Regions from separate parts of the Actinoplanes sp. NPDC049265 genome, predicted to be linked through region 2. Evidence: predicted binding sites of a transcription regulator. Region 2 holds the regulator's gene; each other region holds the start of a gene.

Region 1 (3,273 bases), on a different contig from region 2:
GCGGATCGCGTTGACCACCAGGGTGGACAGGGCCTGGCCCTCGACGTCCTCCGCGATGATCAGCAGCGGCTTGCCCGACTGCAGAACCTTTTCCAGCAGCGGGAGCATCTCCTCGACCGAGGAGATCTTCTGCGTGGTGATCAGGATGTGCGCGTCCTCGAGGACGGCCTCCTGCGACTCGGCGTCGGTCACGAAGTTCGGCGAGATGAAGCCCTTGTCGAACTGCAGACCCTCGGTGACCTCGAGCTCGGTGCTGAGCGCCGAACCCTCCTCCACCGTGATGACGCCGTCGCGGCCGACCCGGTCCATCGACTCGGCGATCAGCTCGCCGATGGTGGCGTCCTGGGCCGAGATGGTGGCCACGTTGGCGATCGCCTTGTGGTCGTCGACGTCGACCGCCTTGTCGAGCAGCGCCTTCGAGACCGCCTCGGCAGCGGCGTCCATACCCCGCTTGAGGCCGATCGGGTTGGCGCCGGCCGTCACGTTGCGCAGGCCCTCACGGACCAGCGCCTGCGCGAGAACGGTGGCCGTGGTGGTCCCGTCGCCGGCGACGTCGTTGGTCTTGGTCGCCACCTCCTTGACCAGCTGGGCCCCGAGGTTCTCGTACGGGTCGGTGAGCTCGATCTCCTTGGCGATGGTGACGCCGTCGTTGGTGATCGTGGGCGCGCCGAACTTCTTGTCGAGGACGACGTTGCGGCCGCGCGGGCCGAGGGTGACCTTGACCGTGTCGGCGAGCGTGTTGACGCCGTGCTCCAGCAGGTGCCGGGCGTCGTCTGAGAAGCTGAGAATCTTCGCCATTTATTGGTCCCTTCACGCACAGCCGCCCCGGTCCCCAACACGTGGGGACCGAGGCGGTCAGCACATCAGTAGGTCACTTCTCGATGACCGCGAGGACGTCGCGGGCGGAGAGCACCAGGTACTCTTCGCCGGCGTACTTGACCTCGGTGCCGCCGTACTTCGAGTAGAGGACCGTCTCGCCGACCTTGACGTCGACCGGGATCCGGTTGCCGTTGTCGTCGATGCGACCGGGGCCGACGGCGAGGACAGTGCCCTCCTGCGGCTTCTCCTTGGCGGTGTCGGGGATCACGATGCCCGACGCCGTGGTGGTCTCCGCCTCGTTGGCCTGGACCACGATGCGGTCCTCAAGCGGCTTGATCGCAACCTTGGTCGCGGTAGTCACGGGCATACCCTCCTGGGTACAGGTTCTGCCGACCTCGTCAGCGAGGCCGGACTGATGCCTCATGCCACCGGGCGGGGCCGTCGTCGCGGGTGCCGGTCCGCCTGGCGCAAACGTGCCCCATCACTAGGCGCACGCTGGCACCCTCATGGTGAGAGTGCTAAGTCGGAGGTTATGCCGGAACTAGCACTCCGTCAACCAGAGTGCCAACGCGTTCGCCCAGGGGAGAATGTCTCGCCGTGGACGTCGAACTGCTGGCTGAGCTGCGGAACCAGGACGAGCTGCTGGCCGCCGCCGGGAACCTGGCGGGCGGCGACCCGCTGACCGCCGCCACCGCCCTCCGCAGCCGGGGCGCACCGCCCGACCTCGCCGCCGCCGCCCTCACCCAGGCCACCCTGCGCCGCTCGGCCCGGGCCAAGTTCGGCGCCGCGGCCGACCGCATGTTCTTCACCCGTGCGGGGCTGGAACAGGCGACCCGCTCGGTCGTGGCCGAGCGCCGCGCCGCCCGGCTGGCCGCCGCCGGCGTGCGAACCCTGGCCGATCTGGGGTGCGGGCTGGGTTCGGACGCGCTGGCGTGCGCGCGGGCCGGCATCCAGGTGTACGCGGTGGACGCCGACCCGCTGACCGCGGCCGTGGCCCGGGCCAACGCGGCGGCCCTCGGCCTGGCCGACCGCGTCGAGGTGACCTGCGCCGACGCCACCACGGTGGAGGTGGAACGCTACGACGCCGTCTTCGCTGACCCGGCCCGCCGCAAGGCCGGCCGCGGACGCGTCTTCGACCCGGCGTCGTTCTCCCCGCCCTGGGATTTCGTGGCCGGCCTGGCGGCACGCGTACCCCGAACCGTGCTCAAACTGTCCCCCGGCATCGACCACGGCCTCCTCCCACCCCGGGCCGAAGGGGAGTGGGTGAGCGTCGGCGGCGACCTGGTCGAGGCCGCCTTCTGGTGCGGCCCCCTGGCCACCGCCCCGCGCCGCGCCGCCCTGCTGCCCGCGGGTCATGAGCTGACCGGCGACGGCACCACGAACGGACCGGTCGGACCGGTCGGCCGCTTCCTCTACGACCCCGACCCCGCTGTGGTTCGCGCCCACCTGGTGGCGGAGTTCGCCGCGACCGTGGGCGGCCACCTGGCCGACCCCGACATCGCCTACGTCTACTCCGACGACCCCGTCGAGACCCCCTTCGCCCGCCGGCTGGAAGTGCTGGAGGTCCTGCCGTTCTCCCTCAAGCGGCTCCGCTCCGCCCTCCGCGCCCGTGACGTCGGCCGCCTCGAGATCCGCAAGCGAGGCTCGGCCCTGGAACCCGACAAGCTCCGCCGCGATCTGAAGCTTTCCGGCCGCTCGGCCGCCGGCGTGGTCCTGACCCGCGTGGCCAACGCTCCCACCGCCTTGATCACCACCCACTCCTGACCCCCTTACTAGGCGGTCCGCGGGATCCGGGGCGGTTGTCCACAGGCGAGGCGGATGTGGATACCGGTCGGAAGCCCGCGTTAGCCTTCCCATCCGTGGCTAAGAAAGCGGCCGGCACCCCCGCAACGGTGCAGCTCAACGCGCAAAAGGTCGCGCACTCCCTGCACGCCTACGAGGTCGACGCCGACACCCCCGATTACGGCGCCCGTGTCGCCGAGGCGATCGGCATCCCGCCGGCTCAGGTGTTCAAGACGTTGATCGCCGAGGTGGACGGCTCGCTGACCACGGCGGTCGTACCCGTGACCGGGGATCTTGATCTGAAGGCCCTGGCCCACGCGGCCGGCGGCAAACGGGCGGTGCTGGCCGACCGGGCCGACGCCGAGCGAAGCAGTGGCTATGTGCGTGGCGGGATCAGTCCGCTGGGTCAGCGTCGCCGGCTGCCGACGATCGTCGATGATTCGGTGCGGGAGCTGGACCTGATGTACGTCTCGGCCGGCCGCCGGGGGCTGCAGGTCTCGTTGGCGCCGGACGATCTGGTCCGTCTGACCGGCGCAAGACTTGCGCACATTCGGACATAGGCCCCATCCGGCACGGCCGTTACGACACCGTTATGAACAGGGGCTGATCTTTATCCCCGGATCCGGCAGGTTGGGACCCCCGCGTGACTTAGCGTCACGTTGTGGGGTGAAG
Region 2 (3,273 bases):
TGCCCGCGATGATCGAGAACACGATGATGACCACCCAGGTGATCATCGGCAGGAAGAACAGGACGCCCACCGTGCAGGCGGCCAGGATCGACGCGATGAGCGTGGCGATGCCCCAGGTGATCTGGAAGTTCAGGGCCTCGACCGAGTGCGCGCGTACGGTCGGCGACTCGTTGCCCTTGGCCAGCATCGCCACCAGCGGCGCGATGAAGCCGACGATGATGCCGCCGAAGTGCGCGATCAGCGCCCAGGTCTTCTCGTCGTTGTTGGCATAGCCGACCGGGGCGGGACCGGCGCCGGGCGCGCCGTAGCCGGGGGCGCCGTAACCGGGCTGGCCGTAGGTGCCGCCGGGCTGCTGGTAGCCGCCGGGCTGGGCGTACGGGTCCGGCGGCGGGGCGCCGTAGCCACCGGCACCGGAGGACGGCGGCGGACCGTAGCCACCGGCGCCCGACGACGGGGGAGGACCGTAGCCACCGGCGCCCGACGACGGTGGCGGGGCGTAGCCACCGGCACCGGAGGTGGGCGGCGGAGAACCGTACGTGGGTGGCTGCGGAGAGCCGTACGTGGGTGGCTGCGGAGAGCCGTACGTGGGCGGTTGCGGGGAGCCGTACGCGGGCGGCGGCGGGGCCGATCCGGACGTCGGATCGTTACCCGAATATGGGTTCAACGGCGCCGTCGGGTCGGACGGGTTCCCGTCGCCTGGCGGCCGAGGTGGTTCAGTCATGGCTGACACGGTAGGACCGCAGCTCAACGGAGTCGAGACCAACCGCCGGGGACTCGATCATCGCGCCGCGGCGGACGGCGACGTAGACTGGCACTCGCCGATCAGGAGTGCCAGTTCGTCGTTGCCGGCCGATGCAGAGCGGGGGAGGGGTCAGATGAGTCTCGATGACCGCAAACTCGAAGTGCTCCGCGCGATCGTCGAGGACTACGTCGCCACCCAGGAGCCGGTCGGGTCCAAGGCCTTGGTCGAGCGGCACCAGCTGGGCGTTTCCTCGGCCACGGTGCGCAACGACATGGCGGTGCTGGAGGAAGAGGGCTACATCCGGCAGCCGCACACCAGTGCCGGCCGGGTGCCCACCGACGCCGGTTACCGCCTCTTCGTCGATCGGCTCTCCCGGGTCAAGGCGCTGAGCCCGGCCGAGCGCCGGGCCATCGAGCGGTTCCTGGCCAACCCGGTCGACCTCGACGATGTCGTGCACCGGACAGTGCGGTTGCTGGCTCAGCTCACCCGGCAGGTGGCGGTGGTGCAATATCCGAGTCTGGCGCGCTCCTCCGTACGCCATCTGGAACTTGTTCCCATCTCCACCACCCGCATCATGCTGGTGATGATCGCCGACACCGGCCGGGTCGAGCAGCGGCTGGTCGAAATGCCCGGCCCGGTCGCCGCCGACGACGTCACCGAGCTGCGGCGCAACGTCAACGAAAAACTGGCCGGTCAGCGGCTCGCCGACACCCCGCCGCTGGTGCAGGCGCTGGTCGACGACTGCGCCCCGGACCGCCGCGGCACCATGGCCTGCCTGGCCACCGTGCTGCTCGAGACACTGGTCGAGCGCTCCGAGGAACGTCTGATGCTGGCCGGTACGGCCAACCTGACGCGCGGCGGCGTGCTTGACTTCCAGGGTTCCCTCCGGCCCGTGCTGGAGGCGCTCGAGGAGGAGGTCATCCTGCTCAAGCTGATCGGGGAGGTCGAGCCGAGCACCACCCGGGTGCGCATCGGCGACGAGAACGAGATCGACAACCTGCGGTCGACCTCGGTGGTGAGCGCCGGGTACGGCCCGGGCGGCACCATCATCGGCGGGCTCGGTGTGCTCGGGCCCACCCGCATGGACTACCCCGGCAACATCGCCACCGTACGTGCGGTGGCAAGGTACCTTGGCGACCTGCTGGCCCAGAACTGATGGATCTGCGCGAACATTGAGGACTTCAAAGCCCGTGGCGAAGGACTACTACGGAATTCTCGGCATCGGCCGGGATGCCACCGATGACGAGATCAAGCGCGCCTACCGCAAGCTGGCTCGCCAGTACCACCCGGATGTGAATCCCGATCCGGAGGCGCACGAGAAGTTCAAGGACATCAACGCCGCGTACGAGGTCCTCTCCGACGACCAGAAGCGGCAGATGGTGGACCTCGGCGGCGACCCCTTGGCGCCCGGCGGCGGTGGCGCCGGTCCGGGTGGCCCCGGGGCCGGGCCGTTCGTCGGCTTCCAGGACATCATGGACGCGTTCTTCGGCACCGCCGCCGGTGGCGCGTCCCGGGGTCCCCGGCCACGGACCCGCCCCGGCGCCGACGCGATCCTCCGGCTCGAGCTCGAGCTGCAGGAGACCGCGTTCGGTGTCGAGGCGCCGATCACCGTCGACACCGCTGTCCTGTGCTCCCAGTGTTCCGGCGCCGGCACCGCGCCCGGCACCCACCTGGCCACGTGTGAGACGTGCGCCGGCCGGGGCGAGGTGCAGAGCGTGCAGCGCACCTTCCTCGGGCAGGTCGTGTCGTCCCGCCCCTGCCAGGTGTGCCAGGGCCACGGCACGGTCATCCCGTCGCCCTGCCCGACCTGCGCCGGCGACGGCCGCATCCGCACCCGCCGCAGCCTGACCGTCAAGATCCCGGCCGGGGTCGAGGACGGCATGCGGATCCGCCTGGCCCAGCAGGGCGAGGTCGGCCCCGGCGGCGGCACGGCCGGCGACCTGTACGTGGAGATCCACGAGCGCCCGCACGACGTCTACAGCCGCAAGGGCGACGACCTGCACTGCCGGGTCACGCTGCCGATGACGGCGGCCGCCCTGGGCACCCGGCTGACCATCAAGACCCTCGACAGCGAGGAGTCGATCGAGGTCAAGCAGGGCACCCAGCCGGCCAGCACGCTGCGGATCCGCGGCAAGGGCGTGCCCCACCTGCGCGGCCAGGGCCGTGGCGACCTCTTCGTGCACCTGGACGTGAAGACGCCGACCAAGCTGACCGCCGACCAGGAACGCATGCTGCGCGACTTCGCCAAGACCCGGGGTGAGGATGTGGCCGAGCTGAGCAAGCAGGGCGGCTTCTTCTCCCGGATGCGGGACGCCTTCAACGGCCACTGATGTCGGCTCCGCTGTTCCTCGTCGACGAGCTGCCGGCCGGGGAGACCTGCACGCTGGCCGGGGCCGAGGGGCATCACGCGGCCGACGTCCAGCGGGTCCGGCCGGGTTCGCCGGTGGTCCTGGCCGACGGGCGCGGTGGCACCGTCTCGGCCACCGTCGCCTCGGTGGCCAAGGGGAGCGTGGTCCTCATCCTCGGCGCCC
Region 3 (3,273 bases), on a different contig from region 2:
CGCGTGCCGCAACATTCACGCGCTCGCCACGCTGGACGGCGAACCGGCCGGCGTGGTCGAGATGTCCCTGCCGCTGCTGGACAACCTCGAACAGCTCAACACCCACCTCAACGTGCACCCGGCGATGCGGCGGCACGGCGTCGGGCGGGCGCTGCTCGACTTCGTGATCGAGCGCAGCCGCGCCGAGGGCCGCAAACACATCACCGGCGAGTCGGTGCAGAAGCACCCCGACGGTGACGCCTTCGCCTCGGCCGCCGGCGCCAAGGCGGCCCTGCAGGACACCCGCAGCCGGCTCGACCTGACCACGGCCGACCACAAGCGATATGCCGAGATGCTCGCCGAGGCCCGGGCCAGCGCCGCCGGCTACCGGGTGGTGCGGTGGCAGGGCATGCCGGCCGACGAGTACCTCGACGACATCGCCTATCTGGACAGCCGGCTCTTCGAGGACGCGCCCATGGGCGACCTGACCATCGAACCGGAAAAGGTCGACGCCGACCGGATCCGCACGAGCGAGCAGAACCGGCTCGACCGGGGCCTCGACCGCTTCCACACCGGCGCTGTGCACGAGGCCACCGGGCGGATGGTGGCCTGGACGACGCTCTCCGGGCCGCCGGCGCTGGCCACCCACCTCTGGCAGCACATCACGATCGTCGACCCGGACCACCGCGGCCACCGGCTCGGCCTGATCGTCAAGCTGGAAAACCTGCGGTTCGCGCTCGATCACCGGCCGGCGTTGACCGCGATCGACACGTTCAACGCCTCGTCGAACGAGTACATGCTGTCGATCAACCGGGCGCTGGGCTTCCGGGCCGCCGACACCTGGATGCAGTGGCAGCTGACGATCTAGCGCGCCTTGAACCTCGTCGCCCAGGGGCGCAGCGGGGCGTCCGTGCGGTAGCCGCCGGCGTGCAGGCCGGCGTGCTTCTCGAGGGCGTTGCGGCAGCCGTAGGAGCCGGTCATCGCGTACGAGTAGCCGCAGAACGCGTAGTACAGCGGCCAAAAGAGTGGTCCGAGCAGCGCGTACTGGCTGACGTGCCGGCTCTCGTGGCTGAACAGGGCGGTCCGCTCGTCGGCGAGCAGCCACTCCGCGCTGCGCCGGGTGATGATCACCGAGCCGACGGTGAAGCAGGTGTTCTTCGGGATCTTCCGGGCGTACCCCTCGGCGATGAACACGCCGTCGCGGCCGCGCCTGATCGTCGCGCCGGTCGCCCGGGCCAGGATCAGCCCGGCCAGTGTGGTGCCGTTGATGGCGGTCAGCAGCGTGCGGGCGCGCATCTCACGCCGTCCGGCGCATCTGTAACTCGGTCAGGCCCGGGACGACCGGGTGCGGCACGCGGACGCCGGTGTCGGTGAAACCCAGCTTCTGGTACGCGCGTACCGCCCGGTCGTTGCCGACCACCACCTCCAGCATCAACTGGTCGCGCCCGGCCGCCCTCGACCAGGCGGCGACCGCCTCGACCAGGTCGGCCAGGATCCCGGTGCCGCGGCGCTCGGGGGTGATGTAGACGGCGAAGACGACCGTGGTCAGCAGGTCCTCGGGCAGCACGGTGCCGCCGGCGTGCCCGACCAGCGGCCCCTTGCCGGCCCCGGGCTCGGCCACGAACTGCGCGAGGGTGTGTCCGTGGCTGGCCTGGGTGATCCGGCGCCGGTAGTCGTCGTGTGAACGGGCCGCCGCCGCGGCCAGCGTCTCCAGGAAGGCCAGCGGGCTGTCGGCGAGCATCTCCAGCCGCAACGCGCGCATCCGGCCGGCGTCCTCGGGCCGGACCCGGTGCACCGTGGCCGTCGATCGGGGGGCTGTGCTGAGCGACACCATGGTGTCTGCCTACCCGGCCGGGGGAAGGGGCGGCAAGCGGGTTGCGCTTATCCGACCTCGCTGCCACCTGTTTCGCCCTGGGCGTAACTAGTCGAGCGACTAGGCTCACTCTCCTTGCACTCGGCCCATGGGAGTGCTAAACATGGGCTTGGCACTCGCACCACGTGAGTGCCAAGCAGGTCGGGACGGTGGGGTTCCGGCCGGGCGCCGCCATCGGTGCCCCGGCACGGGGCCGGTCGTCGCGGGCTATCCGGCTCGGCCTGAGGACGTCGCATCGCCAGGTGGCGACGTCCGCAGAGGTTCCTGTGAATGTCCGGGAGGACACAGCCGTATGGCCAAGATCATCGCATTCGACGAGGAAGCTCGTCGGGGCCTCGAGCGGGGCATGAACCAGCTCGCCGACGCCGTGAAGGTGACGCTGGGCCCCAAGGGCCGCAACGTCGTGCTCGAGAAGAAGTGGGGCGCTCCCACCATCACCAACGATGGTGTGTCGATCGCCAAGGAGATCGAGCTCGAGGACTCGTACGAGAAGATCGGCGCTGAGCTGGTCAAGGAGGTCGCCAAGAAGACCGACGACGTGGCCGGTGACGGCACGACGACGGCGACCGTCCTCGCCCAGGCGCTGGTTCGCGAGGGCCTGCGCAACGTCGCCGCCGGCGCCAACCCGATGGCCCTGAAGCGGGGCATCGAGGCGGCCGTGGCGAGCGTCTCCGAGGCGCTGACGCAGCTGAGCAAGGATGTGGAGACCAAGGAGCAGATCGCTTCGACCGCCTCCATCTCCGCCGGTGACTCCACGGTCGGCGAGATCATCGCCGAGGCCATGGACAAGGTCGGCAAGGAAGGCGTCATCACCGTCGAGGAGAGCAACACCTTCGGGCTCGAGCTCGAGCTCACCGAGGGTATGCGCTTCGACAAGGGCTACATCTCGGCGTACTTCATGACCGACGCCGAGCGCATGGAGGCCGTCTTCGACGACCCCTACATCCTGATCGCGAACAGCAAGATCTCCGCGGTCAAGGACCTCCTCCCGATCCTGGAGAAGGTCATGCAGGGCGGCAAGCCGCTGATCATCATCGCCGAGGACGTCGAGGGCGAGGCCCTGGCCACCCTGGTCGTGAACAAGGTCCGCGGCACCTTCAAGTCGGTCGCCGTCAAGGCGCCGGGCTTCGGTGACCGTCGCAAGGCCATGCTCGACGACATCGCCATCCTCACCGGCGGCACCGTCGTCAGCGAGGAGGTCGGCCTCAAGCTCGACGCCGCCGACCTGTCCCTGCTGGGCCAGGCCCGCAAGGTGGTCATCACCAAGGACGAGACGACCATCGTCGACGGCAACGGCAACGCCGAGCAGATCCAGGGCCGGGTCAACCAGATCCGGGCCGAGATCGAGAAGTCGGACTCCGACTACGACCGTGAGAAGCTGCAGGAGCGCCTGGCCAAGCTGGCCGGCGGTGTTGCGGTGA

The links. Region 2 encodes HrcA, which represses chaperone genes, less so after heat shock. Its sites were predicted from a motif close to GGTTNGCACNCTCNNNNNGAGNGTGCNAACC; they were not measured.
Region 1: the regulator HrcA is predicted to act here: its motif matches at 1,313-1,343, upstream of groES (co-chaperone GroES).
Region 3: the regulator HrcA is predicted to act here: its motif matches at 1,960-1,990, upstream of groL (chaperonin GroEL).

What each region holds. Positions count from the first base shown of each region.
Region 1 is NZ_JBICSP010000011.1:60,002-63,274, reverse strand. It holds gene groL (chaperonin GroEL) at 1-798, opposite strand, end outside; gene groES (co-chaperone GroES) at 872-1,186, opposite strand; gene ACGFIO_RS25040 (methyltransferase domain-containing protein) at 1,417-2,583, shown strand; gene ybaK (Cys-tRNA(Pro) deacylase) at 2,679-3,161, shown strand.
Region 2 is NZ_JBICSP010000020.1:82,584-85,856, reverse strand. It holds gene ACGFIO_RS35445 (DUF4870 domain-containing protein) at 1-721, opposite strand, end outside; gene hrcA (heat-inducible transcriptional repressor HrcA) at 876-1,898, shown strand; gene dnaJ (molecular chaperone DnaJ) at 1,933-3,072, shown strand; gene ACGFIO_RS35430 (16S rRNA (uracil(1498)-N(3))-methyltransferase) at 3,072-3,273, shown strand, end outside.
Region 3 is NZ_JBICSP010000006.1:44,942-48,214, reverse strand. It holds gene ACGFIO_RS16860 (GNAT family N-acetyltransferase) at 1-847, shown strand, start outside; gene ACGFIO_RS16855 (hypothetical protein) at 844-1,275, opposite strand; gene ACGFIO_RS16850 (GNAT family N-acetyltransferase) at 1,277-1,813, opposite strand; gene groL (chaperonin GroEL) at 2,145-3,273, shown strand, end outside.